One region of the Paenibacillus sp. V4I9 genome, then DNA from elsewhere that is predicted to be linked to it. Evidence: a T-box and tRNA genes for the amino acid it is inferred to sense, from the RefSeq annotation. Region 1 holds a T-box; the other regions hold tRNA genes.
What was found. The T-box of region 1 lies ahead of QFZ81_RS06390 (valine--tRNA ligase). A T-box ahead of a tRNA ligase gene usually reads a tRNA of that ligase, here a tRNA-Val.
Positions count from the first base shown of each region.

Region 2: it encodes a tRNA-Val, which carries the amino acid that the T-box ahead of QFZ81_RS06390 (valine--tRNA ligase) is inferred to sense. The anticodon was not compared.
Region 3: it encodes a tRNA-Val, which carries the amino acid that the T-box ahead of QFZ81_RS06390 (valine--tRNA ligase) is inferred to sense. The anticodon was not compared.
Region 4: it encodes a tRNA-Val, which carries the amino acid that the T-box ahead of QFZ81_RS06390 (valine--tRNA ligase) is inferred to sense. The anticodon was not compared.

Region 1 covers NZ_JAUSZE010000001.1:1,315,910-1,320,528, reverse strand. The annotation lists gene QFZ81_RS06395 (bifunctional folylpolyglutamate synthase/dihydrofolate synthase) at 1-296, opposite strand, end outside; gene QFZ81_RS06390 (valine--tRNA ligase) at 367-3,036, opposite strand; T-box leader at 3,136-3,388, opposite strand; gene QFZ81_RS06385 (LysM peptidoglycan-binding domain-containing protein) at 3,566-4,588, opposite strand.
Region 2 covers NZ_JAUSZE010000001.1:6,981,236-6,985,854, reverse strand. The annotation lists rRNA gene QFZ81_RS32095 (23S ribosomal RNA) at 1-573, shown strand, start outside; rRNA gene rrf (5S ribosomal RNA) at 639-755, shown strand; tRNA gene QFZ81_RS32085 (tRNA-Asn) at 761-836, shown strand; tRNA gene QFZ81_RS32080 (tRNA-Thr) at 839-914, shown strand; tRNA gene QFZ81_RS32075 (tRNA-Glu) at 930-1,004, shown strand; tRNA gene QFZ81_RS32070 (tRNA-Val) at 1,082-1,157, shown strand; tRNA gene QFZ81_RS32065 (tRNA-Thr) at 1,170-1,242, shown strand; tRNA gene QFZ81_RS32060 (tRNA-Gln) at 1,252-1,323, shown strand; tRNA gene QFZ81_RS32055 (tRNA-Lys) at 1,334-1,406, shown strand; tRNA gene QFZ81_RS32050 (tRNA-Leu) at 1,426-1,505, shown strand; tRNA gene QFZ81_RS32045 (tRNA-Gly) at 1,545-1,619, shown strand; tRNA gene QFZ81_RS32040 (tRNA-Arg) at 1,629-1,705, shown strand; tRNA gene QFZ81_RS32035 (tRNA-Pro) at 1,729-1,802, shown strand; tRNA gene QFZ81_RS32030 (tRNA-Gly) at 1,810-1,880, shown strand; gene ppc (phosphoenolpyruvate carboxylase) at 2,148-4,619, shown strand, end outside.
Region 3 covers NZ_JAUSZE010000001.1:786,258-790,876, forward strand. The annotation lists rRNA gene QFZ81_RS03715 (23S ribosomal RNA) at 1-2,163, shown strand, start outside; tRNA gene QFZ81_RS03720 (tRNA-Asn) at 2,295-2,370, shown strand; tRNA gene QFZ81_RS03725 (tRNA-Ser) at 2,374-2,465, shown strand; tRNA gene QFZ81_RS03730 (tRNA-Glu) at 2,481-2,555, shown strand; tRNA gene QFZ81_RS03735 (tRNA-Val) at 2,569-2,644, shown strand; tRNA gene QFZ81_RS03740 (tRNA-Met) at 2,697-2,773, shown strand; tRNA gene QFZ81_RS03745 (tRNA-Asp) at 2,805-2,881, shown strand; tRNA gene QFZ81_RS03750 (tRNA-Phe) at 2,901-2,976, shown strand; tRNA gene QFZ81_RS03755 (tRNA-Thr) at 2,995-3,070, shown strand; tRNA gene QFZ81_RS03760 (tRNA-Tyr) at 3,080-3,161, shown strand; tRNA gene QFZ81_RS03765 (tRNA-Trp) at 3,174-3,247, shown strand; tRNA gene QFZ81_RS03770 (tRNA-His) at 3,273-3,345, shown strand; tRNA gene QFZ81_RS03775 (tRNA-Gln) at 3,368-3,439, shown strand; tRNA gene QFZ81_RS03780 (tRNA-Gly) at 3,448-3,522, shown strand; tRNA gene QFZ81_RS03785 (tRNA-Cys) at 3,533-3,606, shown strand; tRNA gene QFZ81_RS03790 (tRNA-Leu) at 3,616-3,704, shown strand; tRNA gene QFZ81_RS03795 (tRNA-Leu) at 3,725-3,803, shown strand; gene QFZ81_RS03800 (sensor histidine kinase) at 3,957-4,619, shown strand, end outside.
Region 4 covers NZ_JAUSZE010000001.1:290,453-295,071, reverse strand. The annotation lists gene ade (adenine deaminase) at 1-803, opposite strand, end outside; tRNA gene QFZ81_RS01320 (tRNA-Gly) at 1,643-1,713, opposite strand; tRNA gene QFZ81_RS01315 (tRNA-Pro) at 1,721-1,794, opposite strand; tRNA gene QFZ81_RS01310 (tRNA-Arg) at 1,821-1,897, opposite strand; tRNA gene QFZ81_RS01305 (tRNA-Gly) at 1,906-1,980, opposite strand; tRNA gene QFZ81_RS01300 (tRNA-Leu) at 2,020-2,099, opposite strand; tRNA gene QFZ81_RS01295 (tRNA-Lys) at 2,119-2,191, opposite strand; tRNA gene QFZ81_RS01290 (tRNA-Gln) at 2,202-2,273, opposite strand; tRNA gene QFZ81_RS01285 (tRNA-Tyr) at 2,288-2,369, opposite strand; tRNA gene QFZ81_RS01280 (tRNA-Thr) at 2,446-2,521, opposite strand; tRNA gene QFZ81_RS01275 (tRNA-Asp) at 2,540-2,616, opposite strand; tRNA gene QFZ81_RS01270 (tRNA-Met) at 2,648-2,724, opposite strand; tRNA gene QFZ81_RS01265 (tRNA-Val) at 2,808-2,883, opposite strand; tRNA gene QFZ81_RS01260 (tRNA-Glu) at 2,964-3,038, opposite strand; tRNA gene QFZ81_RS01255 (tRNA-Ser) at 3,059-3,147, opposite strand; tRNA gene QFZ81_RS01250 (tRNA-Met) at 3,159-3,232, opposite strand; tRNA gene QFZ81_RS01245 (tRNA-Ser) at 3,260-3,347, opposite strand; tRNA gene QFZ81_RS01240 (tRNA-Asn) at 3,426-3,498, opposite strand; tRNA gene QFZ81_RS01235 (tRNA-Ala) at 3,502-3,577, opposite strand; tRNA gene QFZ81_RS01230 (tRNA-Ile) at 3,583-3,659, opposite strand; rRNA gene rrf (5S ribosomal RNA) at 3,715-3,831, opposite strand; rRNA gene QFZ81_RS01220 (23S ribosomal RNA) at 3,896-4,619, opposite strand, start outside.

The DNA.
Region 1 (4,619 bases):
TTCACTTGGATACGATTCGTATACTTCTCCAAATAAGGAGAAGTGAATGTACCCACGTCATATCCACAAGCCTGCAAAACAGAAGATAGATAGGCACATGTAGAACCTTTGCCATTCGTCCCAGCCACATGAATGAACTTCAGCCTACGTTCGGGGTGACCTAGTTTCTCCATTAGCATCTGCATACGTTGAAGTCCCGGTTTCATGCCGAGCTTCTCCATCCGGCCGACAATCCAGGCAATGGCTTCTTGCGCTGTCTGGAATTCAGCCGAAGGGGTGTCTTTGATTTTATCCATTGATCTCATCCTCATTTACTATATGAATCAGCTTGTTTTCGTAACTAGGCAATCGTTTGATTTTCTGCGATTATCCTTTTAACTCCGTCAATCGAGCAATCACTTTGTCTCGCTTGTCGGCATAATCGGCAAGCTTTGCTTTTTCTTCCTCGATGACCTTGGCAGGTGCCTTGGCCACAAAGCCCTCATTGCCCAATTTCTTCTCGATACGCTCTACTTCACCGTGCAAAGATTGTAATTCTTTATCCAAGCGCGTGAGCTCTTGCGCAATATCAATAAGACCAGCCAGCGGCAAGAAAAGTTCAGCTCCTGTAATGATAGCTGTCATGGCTTTCTCCGGAGCTGCCATCTCTGCGTCGATTTGGAGCAGGGATGTGTTACAGAAACGCTTCAGGTATTCCTCATTGTTGCTGAGAATACTCAGCGTATCGCTGCTAGCCGGTTTTACAAGCAGTTCAACTTTCTTACTCATTGGCACATTCACTTCGGCCCGAATATTACGAACGGAGCGAATAACGTCCATCAAGAGTTCCATCTCACGAACAGCGTCAGGCGATTCGAAAGCCTGATTCTCTACGGGCCAAGAGGCAAGCGTAATCGTCTCACCCACATGCGGCAGATGCTGCCAAATCTCTTCCGAAATGAACGGCATGAATGGATGAATCAAACGTTGGGTTTGGTCAAGTACATACGCAAGTACGGACTGCGTTTTACTTTTCGCAGCAGCATCTGTCCCGTATAAGCTTAATTTACTGAACTCAATGTACCAATCACAGAGATCATCCCAGATGAAATTGTACAGTAATCGGCCAGTTTCACCGAATTCATAGCTGTCTATTAGACGAGTCACGTCACGAACAGTTTCGTTCAGACGGTGTAGAATCCAGCGGTCTGCCGTACCTAGTTGACCCGTAAGATCAATATCTGCTGCGGTTACACCTTCGAGATTCATTAAAGCAAAGCGAGATGCATTCCAGATCTTATTCGCAAAATTCCGCGCTTGCTCCACACGTTCCCAACGGAAACGTAGATCTTGCCCAGGTGTGCTGCTCGTCGAAATCATATAGCGCATAGCATCAGCGCCGTACTTCTCAATTACTTCAAGCGGGTCGACGCCATTGCCAAGGGATTTTGACATTTTGCGGCCTTCGGAATCCCGTACAAGACCATGCATCAATACATCTTTAAACGGAATTTGATCCGTAAATTCAAGAGCGGTGAAGATCATCCGAGCTACCCAGAAATAAATGATGTCGTAACCCGTAACCAGTACATTCGTCGAATAGAAACGCTTCATATCCTCAGTCTCATTCGGCCAGCCAAGTGTAGAGAACGGCCACAATGCGGAACTAAACCATGTATCAAGCACATCGTTGTCTTGGTTCAAATTCGTGCTTTGGCAGTGCGAGCAAGCCGTAGCGTCCTCACGCGTTACCGTGATTTGGCCACAATCCGCGCAGTGCCAGGCAGGAATGCGATGTCCCCACCACAACTGACGGGAAATAACCCAATCACGCACGTTTTCAATCCAGTTTAAGTATATTTTCTCGAAACGATCCGGAACGAAGTTAACACCTTTGCCTGTTTTTTGTGCATCAATCGCTTGATCAGCAAGCGGCTGCATTTTCACAAACCATTGTGTTGATAAATAAGGCTCGATCACTGCGCCGCTGCGCTCGCTATGACCTACTTGATGAACGTGTTCCTCTATTTTGATAAGAACACCTTGCTCCTTCAAGTCAGCGACAATTTGCTTGCGGCATTCAAAACGATCTTTCCCCTGGTAAGGACCCGCATTCGCGTTCATCTTGCCGGTTTCGTCCATAACCAGAACTTGCGGTAGGTCGTGACGCTTCCCAACTTCGAAGTCATTCGGATCGTGAGCCGGTGTAATTTTTACGGCGCCGCTTCCGAACTCTTTTTCAACATACTCATCCGCAATGATCGGAATCTCGCGATTCACGATAGGGAGAAGCAGCGTTTTGCCGATGAGATGCTTATAGCGCTCATCCTTCGGATGAACAGCAACCGCTGTATCGCCAAGCATCGTCTCAGGACGAGTCGTGGCAACAACGATTGAATCTGTTCCATCCGTCGTTTTGTATTCTAAGTGATAGAGAGCGCCTTGCACCTCTTTATATTCTACTTCAATGTCAGAAAGCGCTGTACGAGCCGCTGGATCCCAGTTAATAATATAATTCCCGCGATAAATCAGGCCTTTCTCATAAAGGCTTACGAATACTTCACGAACGGCTTGTGATAGGCCCTCATCCAAGGTGAAGCGTTCACGTGAATAATCCAACGAGAAACCCATTTTGGCCCATTGCTCACGAATCGTGTTTGCATATAGTTCCTTCCACTCCCATACCTTCTCCAAGAACTTCTCGCGTCCAAGATCATAACGTGATTGTCCTTGCTCGCGGAGCTTTTGCTCTACCCTAGTTTGGGTGGCAATACCTGCGTGGTCAGATCCAGGCAGCCAAAGTGCGTCATAACCCTGCATCCGTTTGGTACGAATTAAAATATCCTGCAGTGTAAAATCAAGCGCGTGCCCAATATGCAGCATACCTGTAACGTTCGGAGGTGGAATCACAATGGTGTAAGTTTCCGCATCAGGACGTGTGCCCGCTTTGAAAAATTCATTTTTAATCCAGTAATCATACCACTTGCGCTCGGCATCTTTAGGATCGTACGTAGTAGGCATTTGCAATTGTTCTTTGGTTTCATTAGCTTCTGTCATAAGATTACCTCCATTACTATTATCTCTGTTAAACAGGCTTATGAGGCCTGTAAGTCATCTCACATCGGCGGCCATTCAAACAAAAAAAGCCCTCCGCCCGCAAAGGACGAAAGGCTTGCTTCCGTGGTACCACCTTCATTCCGCGCAGCTTCAAAAGAAGCGCGTGGCTCTCAAACAGATAACGGCTGCGGCCGGCGAATGCTAATGCTGCTCACCGCATAAACGGGCGCATACAATCACATTCACAACTCCAGGGCGACTTCGTTCGGTTGCTTCCTATGGAACCTTTCAGCGCTACCAGTTCCACTCTCTGAAGGGCTTACCGCCTACTACTCCCTATCAACGTTTCCAATATTACTCAAAATGGTTTACATCATATGATATCGAACATTTGAAATAGAGTCAATATATCATTCCAGTATTACCGTTTATGCATATATTATGCTTGCTTCCGAAAGATGTTACGAAAACGAATAAGAGCCCTCAGCCGCTATAAGCAGCCAAAGGCTCTTGCCTATGTATCTGTTATTTATCTAGGCAGATAAATAACCTGCCCAACTGAAATTTCTTGATCACTCATACGATTCAAGAGTTGAAGCTCACGCGGGTTGAGTTGATAGCGTTTGGCAATCGATTCCAACGTATCTTCTTTTTGAACAATGCAAAGTTTTAGTTTCCTAAACTCTTGCGTTCCTGCGTTGCTTTGAAGAAAGAGTCGCTTCCACTCCACAGCATCTATTCGCGTCTCTTCCGCAAGCGCAGCTTGCGCTTCTGCTTCTGCATTCCTCTTATCGGTAAGATACGAGCCCGCCTTAGAAAGAAGCGATTTAATACCATACGGGTTGATGTCCACAGCCTCAGCCGCCTTTTTGCCAAAGGCGACTTTGAGCTCTTTCTTGTCTTCCGTAACCACCGTGCTTTCTTGATGGGGTGTCACCTTTAATTCGGTTTGTTCAATCTCCACTACAACTACACCATCGTCAGAACCAACCTCATCTTGAATGGGAGCCACATAAGGAGTAACAGCTGCATAAGAAGCTACATTTACGGGTTCTCGTATGGTTGGAACTGCCTGAGGTTCCTGTACGGGCTGTGGTTGATAGGGCATAGGCGGCTCGAAACTTGGGATGTTAACCTCATGAACGAAAGTAACTTCCTCTTCTTCCCGCCAGCTCTCCAGCGGAGCCGACACAATTTCGACGCCTTGTAGGGAAAGAACACCTGTAACGTTCAAGCTTCTGGCTGATAAAAGATCAATATCAAAATTTTCAATCGCGACCTGAATATCTTCGACACGATGAATGCGATTTAAAGGTAATGTGATCTCGACTGGAATCAGGTGCTCAAGTGATCTGGGTGTACTCCCTTCCTCACTGAAATAATTGCCCGTGAGCAGCAAGTTTCCTTTCAGGATTGCCTGATCATCCAAAGTAATTACCTGAATATGAGGAAGCAATTCTACATCATTTAATTCTTGTATCCCCGCCAAATCTTCTTGCAAATGAACGCGTTCATAGATATCGAATCTTAAACCTGGTTGTTGTTCAGACACCGAATTAATCCTCCCTTCCATCAAATCCAAA
Region 2 (4,619 bases), 5.7 Mb from region 1:
CAGAGTGCAAAGGCATAAGGGAGCTTGACTGCGAGACCTACAAGTCGAGCAGGGACGAAAGTCGGACTTAGTGATCCGGTGGTACCGAATGGAAGGGCCATCGCTCAACGGATAAAAGCTACCCTGGGGATAACAGGCTTATCTCCCCCAAGAGTCCACATCGACGGGGAGGTTTGGCACCTCGATGTCGGCTCATCGCATCCTGGGGCTGAAGTAGGTCCCAAGGGTTGGGCTGTTCGCCCATTAAAGCGGTACGCGAGCTGGGTTCAGAACGTCGTGAGACAGTTCGGTCCCTATCTGTCGCGGGCGTAGGAAATTTGAGAGGAGCTGTCCTTAGTACGAGAGGACCGGGATGGACGTACCGCTGGTGTACCAGTTGTCTCGCCAGAGGCATCGCTGGGTAGCTATGTACGGAGGGGATAAGCGCTGAAAGCATCTAAGCGCGAAGCCCCCCTCAAGATGAGATTTCCCAGTATGTAAGACCCCTTGTAGACGACGAGGTTGATAGGTTCGAGGTGGAAGTGCAGCAATGTATGCAGCTGACGAATACTAATCGGTCGAGGGCTTAACCAAAACCCTGAGTGTTACTTTACGCAAGTTTCGTATCTAGTTTTCAAGGCGCAAACACGCTTTGACTGTTTGGTGATGATGGCGGAGGGGATCCACGCGTTCCCATCTCGAACACGACCGTTAAGCCCTCCAGCGTCGATGGTACTTGAACCGCAGGGTTCTGGGAGAGTAGAACGTTGCCAAGCAGTTTTCCCTGATAGCTCAGTTGGTAGAGCACTCGACTGTTAATCGAGTTGTCACAGGTTCGAGTCCTGTTCGGGGAGCCAATGCTTCCATAGCTCAGTCGGTAGAGTGCATCCATGGTAAGGATGAGGTCACCGGTTCGATTCCGGTTGGAAGCTCCAGTAATTTATTAGTAAGGCCCGTTGGTCAAGTGGTTAAGACACCTCCCTTTCACGGAGGTAACAGGGGTTCGAGTCCCCTACGGGTCACCAATAATTCCCACAAAGTGACGTAAAGCTACGAAGCTTAATCCGATTACTTTGCGTGGGCACCAAATTCATTATCCTATGGAGGCTTAGCTCAGCTGGGAGAGCATCTGCCTTACAAGCAGAGGGTCGGCGGTTCGATCCCGTCAGCCTCCACCATTAACTTCATAAGCCGTTGTAGCTCAACTGGTAGAGCAACTGACTTGTAATCAGTAGGTTGGGGGTTCAAGTCCTCTCGACGGCATGTTTTCGATGGGGATTAGCCAAGCGGTAAGGCAACGGACTTTGACTCCGTCATGCCAAGGTTCAAATCCTTGATCCCCAGTTCTTCACTTGAGTCATTAGCTCAGTTGGTAGAGCACCTGACTTTTAATCAGGGTGTCGTAGGTTCGAATCCTACATGACTCACTTGCCTTATTTACAGCATGCGCGTATGGCGGAATTGGCAGACGCACTAGACTTAGGATCTAGCGGGTGACCGTGGGGGTTCAAGTCCCTCTACGCGCATCAAATCCTCAGCAGTATTCATACTCCTGAGGTACCCATGCGGAAGTGGCTCAGCGGTAGAGCATCGCCTTGCCAAGGCGAGGGTCGCGGGTTCGATCCCCGTCTTCCGCTCCATTTTATTAAGCGCCCTTAGCTCAGCTGGATAGAGTATTTGACTACGAATCAAAAGGTCGGGAGTTCGAATCTCTCAGGGCGCGCCATTTTTCATATGTTATTACCTTATCGGGACGTAGCTCAGCTTGGTAGAGCACCTGCTTTGGGAGCAGGGGGTCGCATGTTCAAATCGTGTCGTCCCGATAGACACGCGGGCGTAGTTTAATGGTAGAACTTCAGCCTTCCAAGCTGATCGCGCGGGTTCGATTCCCGCCGCCCGCTTCAATGAAAAAAGACCACCTTCGGGTGGTCTTTTTTCATTGAACGGGAAAGAAGAGAAGCCATATAGGTTCGATCGTCCGTGAATTTGTACAGGCTGTAAAAGACGTAATACATAAATTACCACGCTCTGGCGTGGCTTTTTTTTATTTTAATACTATGTGTAGAGGGCGGATTGTGGTAAAATATTCTGAAATGAGTTTTTATAACATCTAGCTTTTGTAGAGAGAAGCATTAGTGCAACATAGTGAATAGATGAGGTGGAGAGTAATGTTAGAGAATGATATTGTCCTACAGAAGCAAGCAACGAATAACCTGCTGCGCAGGGACGTACGCTTCTTGGGCCACATACTAGGTGAAGTTCTGGTTCATCAAGGCGGTAATGATCTGCTTGATGTTGTCGAGAGAATTCGTGAGATGAGTAAGTCTTTAAGAGCACACTATGTAATCGAGATATATGATGAATTTAAGAAAACGATCTCCTCCTTGGATCCGGAGATTCGTCATCAAGTGATTCGTGCATTCGCTATTTACTTCCAACTTGTTAATATTGCTGAGCAGAACCATCGGATCCGTCGTAAAAGAGATTACGAACGCTCATCTGGTGAGTCCGTACAGCCAGGTTCCATAGAGAGTATTGTGCAAGAGTTAAAGAATAATCATATTCCATATGCAGAGGTTCAAGAAATTCTGAAAGCTATCTCCTTGGAACTAGTAATGACAGCACATCCGACAGAAGCCATGCGTAGAGCTGTACTTGATATTAATCTGCGTATTTCGGAAGATATGATGAAACTCGATAATCCTATGCTGACTTATCGCGAGCGTGAACAATTGCGTGAGAAGCTGCTCGGAGAGGTTCTTAATCTTTGGCAAACGGACGAGCTGCGTGATAGGAAACCAACGGTTATTGATGAAGTTCGTAATGGTATGTATTATTTTGACGAAACTTTGTTTGATGTACTACCAGAGATCTATCATGAGCTTGAGCGCTGTTTAAATAAATATTATCCGCAAGACTCCTGGCATGTGCCGTCTTTCTTGAAATTCGGTTCATGGATTGGTGGGGACCGTGACGGTAACCCATCGGTTAGAGCGAATGTGACTTGGGAAACACTAGGTTTGCATCGTCAACTGGCTTTGCAAAAGTATGAAGAAGTGCTCAAAGAAACACTTGAGAATATGAGCTTCAGTAAAAGCATTGTGAACGTTAGCGACGATCTACTTGAATCTATTCAATGCGACCGTGAAGCTATGGGGAATATACAGGACGTTTGGCGTAATGAGAAAGAGCCATATCGCATCAAGACGACTTATATGATTGAGAAGGTTCATAACACTGGCAATCCGAATGTTCCTACAAGCCAGAAATACAACAGTCCGGAAGAGTTTATTAGTGATTTGAAAATCATCGAGGCTAGCTTGAGGATGCATTTTGCTGACTATGTAGCTGACAAATATATTAAAAAGCTTATTCGCCAGGTTGAGCTGTTCGGCTTCCACTTGGCTGCTCTGGATATCAGACAGCACAGTAAAGAGCATGAGAATGCGATGACTGAGGTTTTGGCGAAAATGGGCATCACGAGTGATTACAGTATGCTGTCGGAAGAGGAGAAAATCAGTCTCTTAACGGATGTTCTGAATGATCCAAGACCGATTACATCTACGTATTTGGATTACTCGGAAAGTACTCAGGAGTGTTTAGATGTTTATCGTACTGTAGGCAAAGCACAGAAGGAATTCGGTCGCAACTGTATTAACAGCTATCTCATTAGTATGACGCAAGGAGCTAGTGACCTCTTGGAGGTAGTTGTCTTTGCAAAAGAGGCTGGATTATATCGCAAAGAGAGCGATGGCAGTGTGACGAGTACGTTACAGTCTGTACCTCTTTTTGAGACGATCGATGACCTGCATGCGGCTCCTGGAATTATGAGCACGTTGTTAGCGATCCCTGCTTACAAAGCTAGCCTTGACCCTGTGACACAACTCCATGAGATTATGCTGGGCTACTCAGACAGTAATAAAGACGGCGGTGTGATTACAGCGAACTGGGAGCTTCGTATGGCGCTTCAGGATATTACGGAAGCGGCTAAACAATATGGCGTGAAGCTGAAGTTTTTCCATGGCCGTGGCGGAGCATTAGGTCGTGGCGGTATGCCGCTTAACCGCAGCATTCTGGCTCAGCCGGTTGAAACGCTTGGTGGCGGCATTAAGATTACGGAGCAAGGCGAAGTATTATCTTCCCGTTATTCTTTGCAAGGCATTGCATACCGCAGCTTGGAGCAAGCGACTTTTGCGTTAATTACGGCATCCAAATTATCCCGTTCTCCGCAAAGAAATCCACTGGAAGACAAGTGGGAGAACATTATGCGTGGTATTTCGGAACAAGCACAGACGAAGTATCAGGATCTCATTTTCCGAGACGAAGACTTCTTAACGTTCTTCAAAGAATCCACACCGCTACCAGAGATTGGTGAGCTGAATATCGGTTCACGTCCATCCAAACGTAAAAATAGCGATAAATTCGAAGATTTGCGTGCGATTCCTTGGGTATTCTCTTGGACCCAAACGAGATATTTGCTTCCGGCTTGGTACGCGGCGGGTTCGGGTCTCCAAAGCTTTTATCAAGGTAAAGCGGCGAACTTAGAAACTTTGAAAGAAATGTATGAAAATTGGTCGTTCTTCCAAACGATGATTGATAATTTGCAAATGGCTCTAGCTAAGGCTGACCTTCAAATTGCT
Region 3 (4,619 bases), 530 kb from region 1:
ACTGGAGGCCCGAACCCACGCATGTTGAAAAATGCGGGGATGAGGTGGGGGTAGCGGAGAAATTCCAATCGAACTCGGAGATAGCTGGTTCTCCCCGAAATAGCTTTAGGGCTAGCCTCGGATGTTGAGTTGTGGAGGTAAAGCACTGATTGGGTGCGGGGCCCGCCAAGGGTTACCAAGTCCAGTCAAACTCTGAATGCCACAAACTTAAATCCGGGAGTCAGACAGTGAGTGCTAAGATCCATTGTCAAAAGGGAAACAGCCCAGACCATCAGCTAAGGTCCCCAAGTGTGTGTTAAGTGGGAAAGGATGTGGAGTTGCACAGACAACCAGGATGTTGGCTTAGAAGCAGCCACCATTGAAAGAGTGCGTAATAGCTCACTGGTCGAGTGACTCTGCGCCGAAAATGTAACGGGGCTAAACACGCCACCGAAGCTATGGCTTGCACATGAATTTGTGCATGGGTAGGGGAGCGTTGTATGTACGTAGAATTCTGACCGTAAGGACAGGTGGAGCGCATACAAGTGAGAATGCCGGTATAAGTAACGAAAAGATCAGTGAGAATCTGATCCGCCGAAAACCTAAGGGTTCCTGAGGAAGGCTCGTCCGCTCAGGGTAAGTCGGGACCTAAGGCGAGGCCGAAAGGCGTAGTCGATGGACAACAGGTGGAAATTCCTGTACCACCGTAGCCGTTATGAGCAATGGAGTGACGCAGAAGGATAGTGACGCGAGCTGATGGATGCTCGTCCAAGCAGTGAGGCTGATGTGTAGGCAAATCCGCACATCGATAAGGCTGGGCTGTGATGGGGAGGGAAACTTTAAGTACCGAAGGTCATGAGTTCACACTGCCAAGAAAAGCTTCTAGCCAGGCGAAGGTGCCCGTACCGCAAACCGACACAGGTGGGTGAGAAGAGAATTCTAAGGCGCGCGGAAGAACTCTCGTTAAGGAACTCGGCAAAATGACCCCGTAACTTCGGGAGAAGGGGTGCCTCGGTAGGGTGAATAGCCCGAGGGGGCCGCAGTGAAAAGGCCCAAGCGACTGTTTAGCAAAAACACAGGTCTGTGCGAAGCCGCAAGGCGAAGTATACGGGCTGACGCCTGCCCGGTGCTGGAAGGTTAAGAGGAGTGGTTAGGGACCTCGGTTCCGAAGCTATGAATTGAAGCCCCAGTAAACGGCGGCCGTAACTATAACGGTCCTAAGGTAGCGAAATTCCTTGTCAGGTAAATTCTGACCCGCACGAATGGCGTAACGACTTGGGCGCTGTCTCAACGAGAGATCCGGTGAAATTTTAATACCTGTGAAGATGCAGGTTACCCGCGACAAGACGGAAAGACCCCATGGAGCTTTACTGCAGCTTGATATTGGACTTTGGTACGATCTGTACAGGATAGGTGGGAGCCTTTGAAGCCTGAGCGCCAGCTTGGGTGGAGGCATCGTTGGGATACCACCCTGATCGTATCGGAGTTCTAACCTGGTACCGTGATCCGGTATGGGGACAGTGTCAGGTGGGCAGTTTGACTGGGGCGGTCGCCTCCTAAAATGTAACGGAGGCGTTTAAAGGTTCCCTCAGAATGGTTGGAAATCATTCGCAGAGTGCAAAGGCATAAGGGAGCTTGACTGCGAGACCTACAAGTCGAGCAGGGACGAAAGTCGGACTTAGTGATCCGGTGGTACCGAATGGAAGGGCCATCGCTCAACGGATAAAAGCTACCCTGGGGATAACAGGCTTATCTCCCCCAAGAGTCCACATCGACGGGGAGGTTTGGCACCTCGATGTCGGCTCATCGCATCCTGGGGCTGAAGTAGGTCCCAAGGGTTGGGCTGTTCGCCCATTAAAGCGGTACGCGAGCTGGGTTCAGAACGTCGTGAGACAGTTCGGTCCCTATCTGTCGCGGGCGTAGGAAATTTGAGAGGAGCTGTCCTTAGTACGAGAGGACCGGGATGGACGTACCGCTGGTGTACCAGTTGTCTCGCCAGAGGCATCGCTGGGTAGCTATGTACGGAGGGGATAAGCGCTGAAAGCATCTAAGCGCGAAGCCCCCCTCAAGATGAGATTTCCCAGTATGTAAGACCCCTTGTAGACGACGAGGTTGATAGGTTCGAGGTGGAAGTGCAGCAATGCATGCAGCTGACGAATACTAATCGGTCGAGGGCTTAACCTAATATAGGGATCTTTGACGAAAGTCAAAGTCTCTCAGATTCGCCCAGAAAGAAAACCTAAGAGCTGTACCTTTACGCAAGTTTCGTATCTAGTTTTCAAGGAATAAATCCTTGAAGTGAACATTGTTTTTATTCCCTGATAGCTCAGTTGGTAGAGCACTCGACTGTTAATCGAGTTGTCACAGGTTCGAGTCCTGTTCGGGGAGCCATATGGAGAGGTGTCCGAGCTGGCCGAAGGAGCACGATTGGAAATCGTGTAGGCGTCACAAGCGTCTCGAGGGTTCGAATCCCTCTCTCTCCGCCACTATCTTTCTAGCAAGGCCCGTTGGTCAAGTGGTTAAGACACCTCCCTTTCACGGAGGTAACAGGGGTTCGAGTCCCCTACGGGTCACCATTAATACTCTCATGGAGGCTTAGCTCAGCTGGGAGAGCATCTGCCTTACAAGCAGAGGGTCGGCGGTTCGATCCCGTCAGCCTCCACCATGATTCCTTAGCAAGACTTGCTTTACTAGGATTCATCATATATGCTTAATGACGCGGGGTGGAGCAGCCCGGTAGCTCGTCGGGCTCATAACCCGAAGGCCGCAGGTTCAAATCCTGCCCCCGCAACCAATCTTCTTATTGAAGATCTTGTACTTAGCATGGAGCTGTGGTGTAGTGGCCTAACATGCCTGCCTGTCACGCAGGAGACCGCGGGTTCGAATCCCGTCAGCTCCGCCATTTTTTCAAAATCAAGTAAGGCTCGGTAGCTCAGTCGGTAGAGCAGAGGACTGAAAATCCTCGTGTCGGCGGTTCGATTCCGTCCCGAGCCACCATTTTTACAAACTTAATATGCCGTTGTAGCTCAACTGGTAGAGCAACTGACTTGTAATCAGTAGGTTGGGGGTTCAAGTCCTCTCGACGGCACCATTGCTTTGTGGAGGCTTAGTGAAGTGGCTAAACACGGCAGACTGTAAATCTGCTCTCTTCGAGTTCGGTGGTTCGAATCCATCAGCCTCCATTTACTTTTTCTAGGGGCATAGTTTAAGGGTAGAACAAAGGTCTCCAAAACCTTTGGTGTGGGTTCAATTCCTGCTGCCCCTGCCAAAAAAGTAAGAAACTTAATATTGTGGCGGTCGTGGCGAAGGGGTTAACGCACTGGTTTGTGGATCCAGCATTCGCGGGTTCAAGTCCCGTCGTCCGCCCATTATTACCCAAGTAACATAATGGGGATTAGCCAAGCGGTAAGGCAACGGACTTTGACTCCGTCATGCCAAGGTTCAAATCCTTGATCCCCAGTTTTATATGCGGAAGTGGCTCAGCGGTAGAGCATCGCCTTGCCAAGGCGAGGGTCGCGGGTTCGATCCCCGTCTTCCGCTCCATTATTACTAAGGCGCCATAGCCAAGTGGTAAGGCAGAGCTCTGCAAAAGCTTTACCCCCAGTTCGAATCTGGGTGGCGCCTCCACATTTATTAGCCGGAGTGGCGGAATCGGCAGACGCACAGGACTTAAAATCCTGCGGTAGGTGACTACCGTACCAGTTCAAGTCTGGTCTTCGGCACCATTATCTTTACAACTTCATATGCCGGCATGGCGGAATGGCAGACGCGCTCGACTCAAAATCGAGTCCGAAAGGGTGGAGGTTCGAGTCCTCTTGCCGGTATGGAGCAAAAAAAGGACATGAAATCATTTGATTTCATGTCCTTTTTTATATCCATACAATATAAAATTTAATGCGTTTGAATCCTATACAAATGTCGTGAAATCGAGAAAATACTTCATATAATTTCTGGCATATCCTGGAAGGAGGATGGGTGTGAAAAATTCCTTGCGCTTCAAATTCGTTGCTGGCTTTCTAATTATAATTATTCCGCTTATATTCTTTCTATTATTTAATAATTTGTATGCAATAACTGTCGTACGAGAGCAAGTCTCCACGACAAATAGCAACTTACTTGCGCAGCACGTAAAGCAAATCAATAAGATGTTTGCTGAAACTAATACCTATCTATATGATTTATGGGACAACGAAATTGACATTAATCAGCTTAATGATCTTACATTCGGTACGGACGAGTATTTACTAACTAAAAAAAGAATAGTTAATCGCTTTCAAACGAACCTCAATTATTTTTTTCTGCTGGATACCATATTTCTTTTTAATGACCAGACACAGGATGTGACCTTTGTAACAAAACAGGATTATTATTTTCAGCAGAAGCTAATTGTGGAAACAGTTCCAATAGAAATGGCGGATCAGAAAAATGTGGACTCGCCGGTATGGCGGTTAATTCAATTTGAAAATCGAACGGTCTTAATGAAAACTACGCGCCTGACGAACAATCTCATCGCGGGGGCGATCGTAAATACAGATAGCTTGGTCGCTTCGTTAGAGTTTTTGGATATGGGGACAACCGGCGGTGCAGTCATACTTACCAAAAATGGGGCTGTCGCTTCACATACGACTCTTGGAGCTTCG
Region 4 (4,619 bases), 1.0 Mb from region 1:
TCATGCCAGGCCGAACCTTCACGAATCATAAGGTGCATACCCATGCGGACTTTGTGAAGACCTTGTTCCCTAGTTACGGTTTCATGATCAGATGTCACGCCGGATGCCGTATAAGCTTGCAGCATACGATCATCATCACTTGGAAAATGTCCTGTGACGGTTTTACCACTCTTGATCGTTTCTTCAATCTCTCCGCACATTTTCGGATCACCGTAAAGGACACCAGGGAAATTCATGACTTCGCCTAGTCCAACCACATTGTCCCACTGCAGTCCTTCTTTAATATCGGTCACTTCTAAGCTTGCACCTGCATCTTCCAAGTCCGTAGTCGCTGGTACGCAGGATGGGAATGTCGTGAATACTTTAAGAGGCAGCTGCTGCCCCTCTTCATGCATCAGCCTTACACCTTCTGTTCCAAACACATTGGCAATTTCATGAGGGTCCATAAAAATCCCCGTTGTTCCTTTGGCTAATGCCGCTTTGGCAAACTGGGTAACGGACAGCATCGTGCTCTCAACATGCATATGACCATCTATTAATCCCGGAGACATATACTTTCCTGTGGCATCGATAATGACCGTTTGAGCCCCAATGGTATGGTCTGCATTCCCTACATACGCAATTCTCCCAGCGGCGACAGCAACATCCATATGCTCAAGTAATTCACCAGAATACACATTAACGAGTGTTCCATTCTTAATGACTACATCGGCAAAAGCTTCGCCTAGTGCAACCTTAGCTAGCGTTCTGCTCACTTCAACTAGCTTATTTCTTTTATTAAGCGTTCTTTTATCTAGAGTCATGGGTTTTGTACTCCTTTATGTATTTTAATTGACATTCTCCGATACGGTGACAAGCGTCACATCCCTCTAAACATTGGTTCACAGAGACCGTCGATTCATTCAACCATCTTGTTCTACATTGAGGTGTCTTAAACCCGAATCCATCGTCATATATGCTCTCTTGAGGCTGCCGGGTAAATGAATCCATATTCTCGGTCGAATGATGTTGTAGAATGTGCAACAATTCTGCCTAGATCCCGCCTGTCCTCCCTCAATGTTGCATAATATACAACAATTCTGCCCGATACAGACGATTTTGCAACAAATGGGCTCAAATTGTTGTACGAACTGCAACTTCAAGTTGCAAAATAGCCTTTAGGCGTACGAATTGTTGTAGATATTACAACATTGGTAACCGCTATAACCCATCTATCTTCACGAAGCTACCGAACAACTCTACAATCGAATTTCGAGTAATGCCAACGAGTTGTGAAAATGAATCGACAGTCTCTCACATGCATTACTTGCATCATTTCACATTAAATTTACCATGAAAATGGTTTTTCTCAAGGGTTGCATGTTACAGCAGAGGATTCCCCATTGCTATTTATTAAATTATACTGAGCGAAGGTCATTCAGATGCAGGTTATCATGGAGGATATATCTAAGACATCAACGGTGACTGGAATACTCCAAATCCTTATTTAAAATGCTTCCTACGGAAGCGGCTAGTGGTATATTTGGACGCGCGTCCTACTTGGGTATATTCTATGATGTCTTCACGGACGGTCGAACCCATACGGCTTCTCTTTCCCGTTCAAACGAAAAAAGACCACCCGAAGGTGGTCTTTTTTCATTGAAGCGGGCGGCGGGAATCGAACCCGCGCGATCAGCTTGGAAGGCTGAAGTTCTACCATTAAACTACGCCCGCACGTCTATCGGGACGACACGATTTGAACATGCGACCCCCTGCTCCCAAAGCAGGTGCTCTACCAAGCTGAGCTACGTCCCGATAAGGTAATAATAACATATGAAAAATGGCGCGCCCTGAGAGATTCGAACTCCCGACCTTTTGATTCGTAGTCAAATACTCTATCCAGCTGAGCTAAGGGCGCATAATAAATGGAGCGGAAGACGGGGATCGAACCCGCGACCCTCGCCTTGGCAAGGCGATGCTCTACCGCTGAGCCACTTCCGCATGGGTACCTCAGGAGTATGAATACTGCTGAGGATTTGATGCGCGTAGAGGGACTTGAACCCCCACGGTCACCCGCTAGATCCTAAGTCTAGTGCGTCTGCCAATTCCGCCATACGCGCATGCTGTAAATAAGGCAAATGAGTCATGTAGGATTCGAACCTACGACACCCTGATTAAAAGTCAGGTGCTCTACCAACTGAGCTAATGACTCAAGTGAAGAACTGGGGATCAAGGATTTGAACCTTGGCATGACGGAGTCAAAGTCCGTTGCCTTACCGCTTGGCTAATCCCCAACATAGTTTGGAAATGGAGGCTGATGGATTCGAACCACCGAACTCGAAGAGAGCAGATTTACAGTCTGCCGTGTTTAGCCACTTCACTAAGCCTCCACATATAAAGCCTTACCGGGCCCCGAAAAAGTAAAAGGCGTTGCTACAAAGCTTTGCTTCACTTTTTTGGGAATTATGGTGCCGTCGAGAGGACTTGAACCCCCAACCTACTGATTACAAGTCAGTTGCTCTACCAGTTGAGCTACAACGGCATATTCATTTATTAAAAATGGCGGAGCTGACGGGATTCGAACCCGCGGTCTCCTGCGTGACAGGCAGGCATGTTAGGCCACTACACCACAGCTCCACACTGTGTAAAACAACTCTCAGAAAGAGTTTGGTTGCGGGGGCAGGATTTGAACCTGCGGCCTTCGGGTTATGAGCCCGACGAGCTACCGGGCTGCTCCACCCCGCGGCATTAAAAGCATAATTTCTTTATAAGCCCCGAAAAAGTAATCGGCGTTGCTACAAAGCTTCACTTCACTTTTTTGGGTAGTATGGTGGAGGCTGACGGGATCGAACCGCCGACCCTCTGCTTGTAAGGCAGATGCTCTCCCAGCTGAGCTAAGCCTCCATAATGGGATGAAGAACTGGGGTCCACGCAAAGTAATCGGAATATGCTTCGTCAGCTATACGTCACTTTGTGGGGAATGGTGGTGACCCGTAGGGGACTCGAACCCCTGTTACCTCCGTGAAAGGGAGGTGTCTTAACCACTTGACCAACGGGCCAAACTTAAAAAAATTACCGACGGAGAGAGAGGGATTCGAACCCTCGCACCACTTACGCAGTCTAACCCCTTAGCAGAGGGTCCCCTTATAGCCACTTGGGTATCTCTCCAATTTATCTAGTAGCGGCAGAGGGGCTCGAACCCCCGACCTTACGGGTATGAACCGTACGCTCTAGCCAGCTGAGCTACGCCGCCATATTGTCTTTCATTTATCTAAAGAAACGGAGAAGGAGGGATTCGAACCCTCGAGACGCTTGTGACGCCTACACGATTTCCAATCGTGCTCCTTCGGCCGCTCGGACACTTCTCCACGGATGTGCTAAAAATTATTGGGGCCCCCAAAAAGTAATCGGAATATGCTAGCATTCTTCACTTTTTGGGGATTTGACTCCCCGAACAGGACTCGAACCTGTGACAACTCGATTAACAGTCGAGTGCTCTACCAACTGAGCTATCAGGGAATATGGTGGAGCCAAGCGGGATCGAACCGCTGACCTCCTGCTTGCAAGGCAGGCGCTCTCCCAGCTGAGCTATGGCCCCTCGTTTGGTGGGCCCTAGTGGACTCGAACCACCGACCTCACCCTTATCAGGGGTGCGCTCTAACCAGCTGAGCTAAGGGCCCTAATGTGTAAAACAGTCTACAGGGCGGCAAAAAAAATACCCACTAGGGGTATTCTGCTTGGCAACGTTCTACTCTCCCAGAACCCTGCGGTTCAAGTACCATCGACGCTGGAGGGCTTAACGGTCGTGTTCGAGATGGGAACGCGTGGATCCCCTCCGCCATCATCACCAAACAGTCAAGCGTGTTTGCGCCTTGAAAACTAGATACGAAACTTGCGTAAAGTAACACTCAGGGTTTTGGTTAAGCCCTCGACCGATTAGTATTCGTCAGCTGCATGCATTGCTGCACTTCCACCTCGAACCTATCAACCTCGTCGTCTACAAGGGGTCTTACATACTGGGAAATCTCATCTTGAGGGGGGCTTCGCGCTTAGATGCTTTCAGCGCTTATCCCCTCCGTACATAGCTACCCAGCGATGCCTCTGGCGAGACAACTGGTACACCAGCGGTACGTCCATCCCGGTCCTCTCGTACTAAGGACAGCTCCTCTCAAATTTCCTACGCCCGCGACAGATAGGGACCGAACTGTCTCACGACGTTCTGAACCCAGCTCGCGTACCGCTTTAATGGGCGAACAGCCCAACCCTTGGGACCTACTTCAGCCCCAGGATGCGATGAGCCGACATCGAGGTGCCAAACCTCCCCGTCGATGTGGACTCTTGGGGGAGATAAGCCTGTTATCCCCAGGGTAGCTTTTATCCGTTGAGCGATGGCCCTTCCATTCGGTACCACCGGATCACTAAGTCCGACTTTCGTCCCTGCTCGACTTGTAGGTCTCGCAGTCAAGCTCCCTTATGCCTTTGCACTCTGCGAATGATTTCCAACCATTCTGAGGGAACCTTTAAACGCCTCCGTTACATTTTAGGAGGCGACCGCCCCAGTCAAACTGCCCACCTGACACTGTCCCCATACCGGATCACGGTACCAGGTTAGAACTCCGATACGATCAGGGTGGTATCCC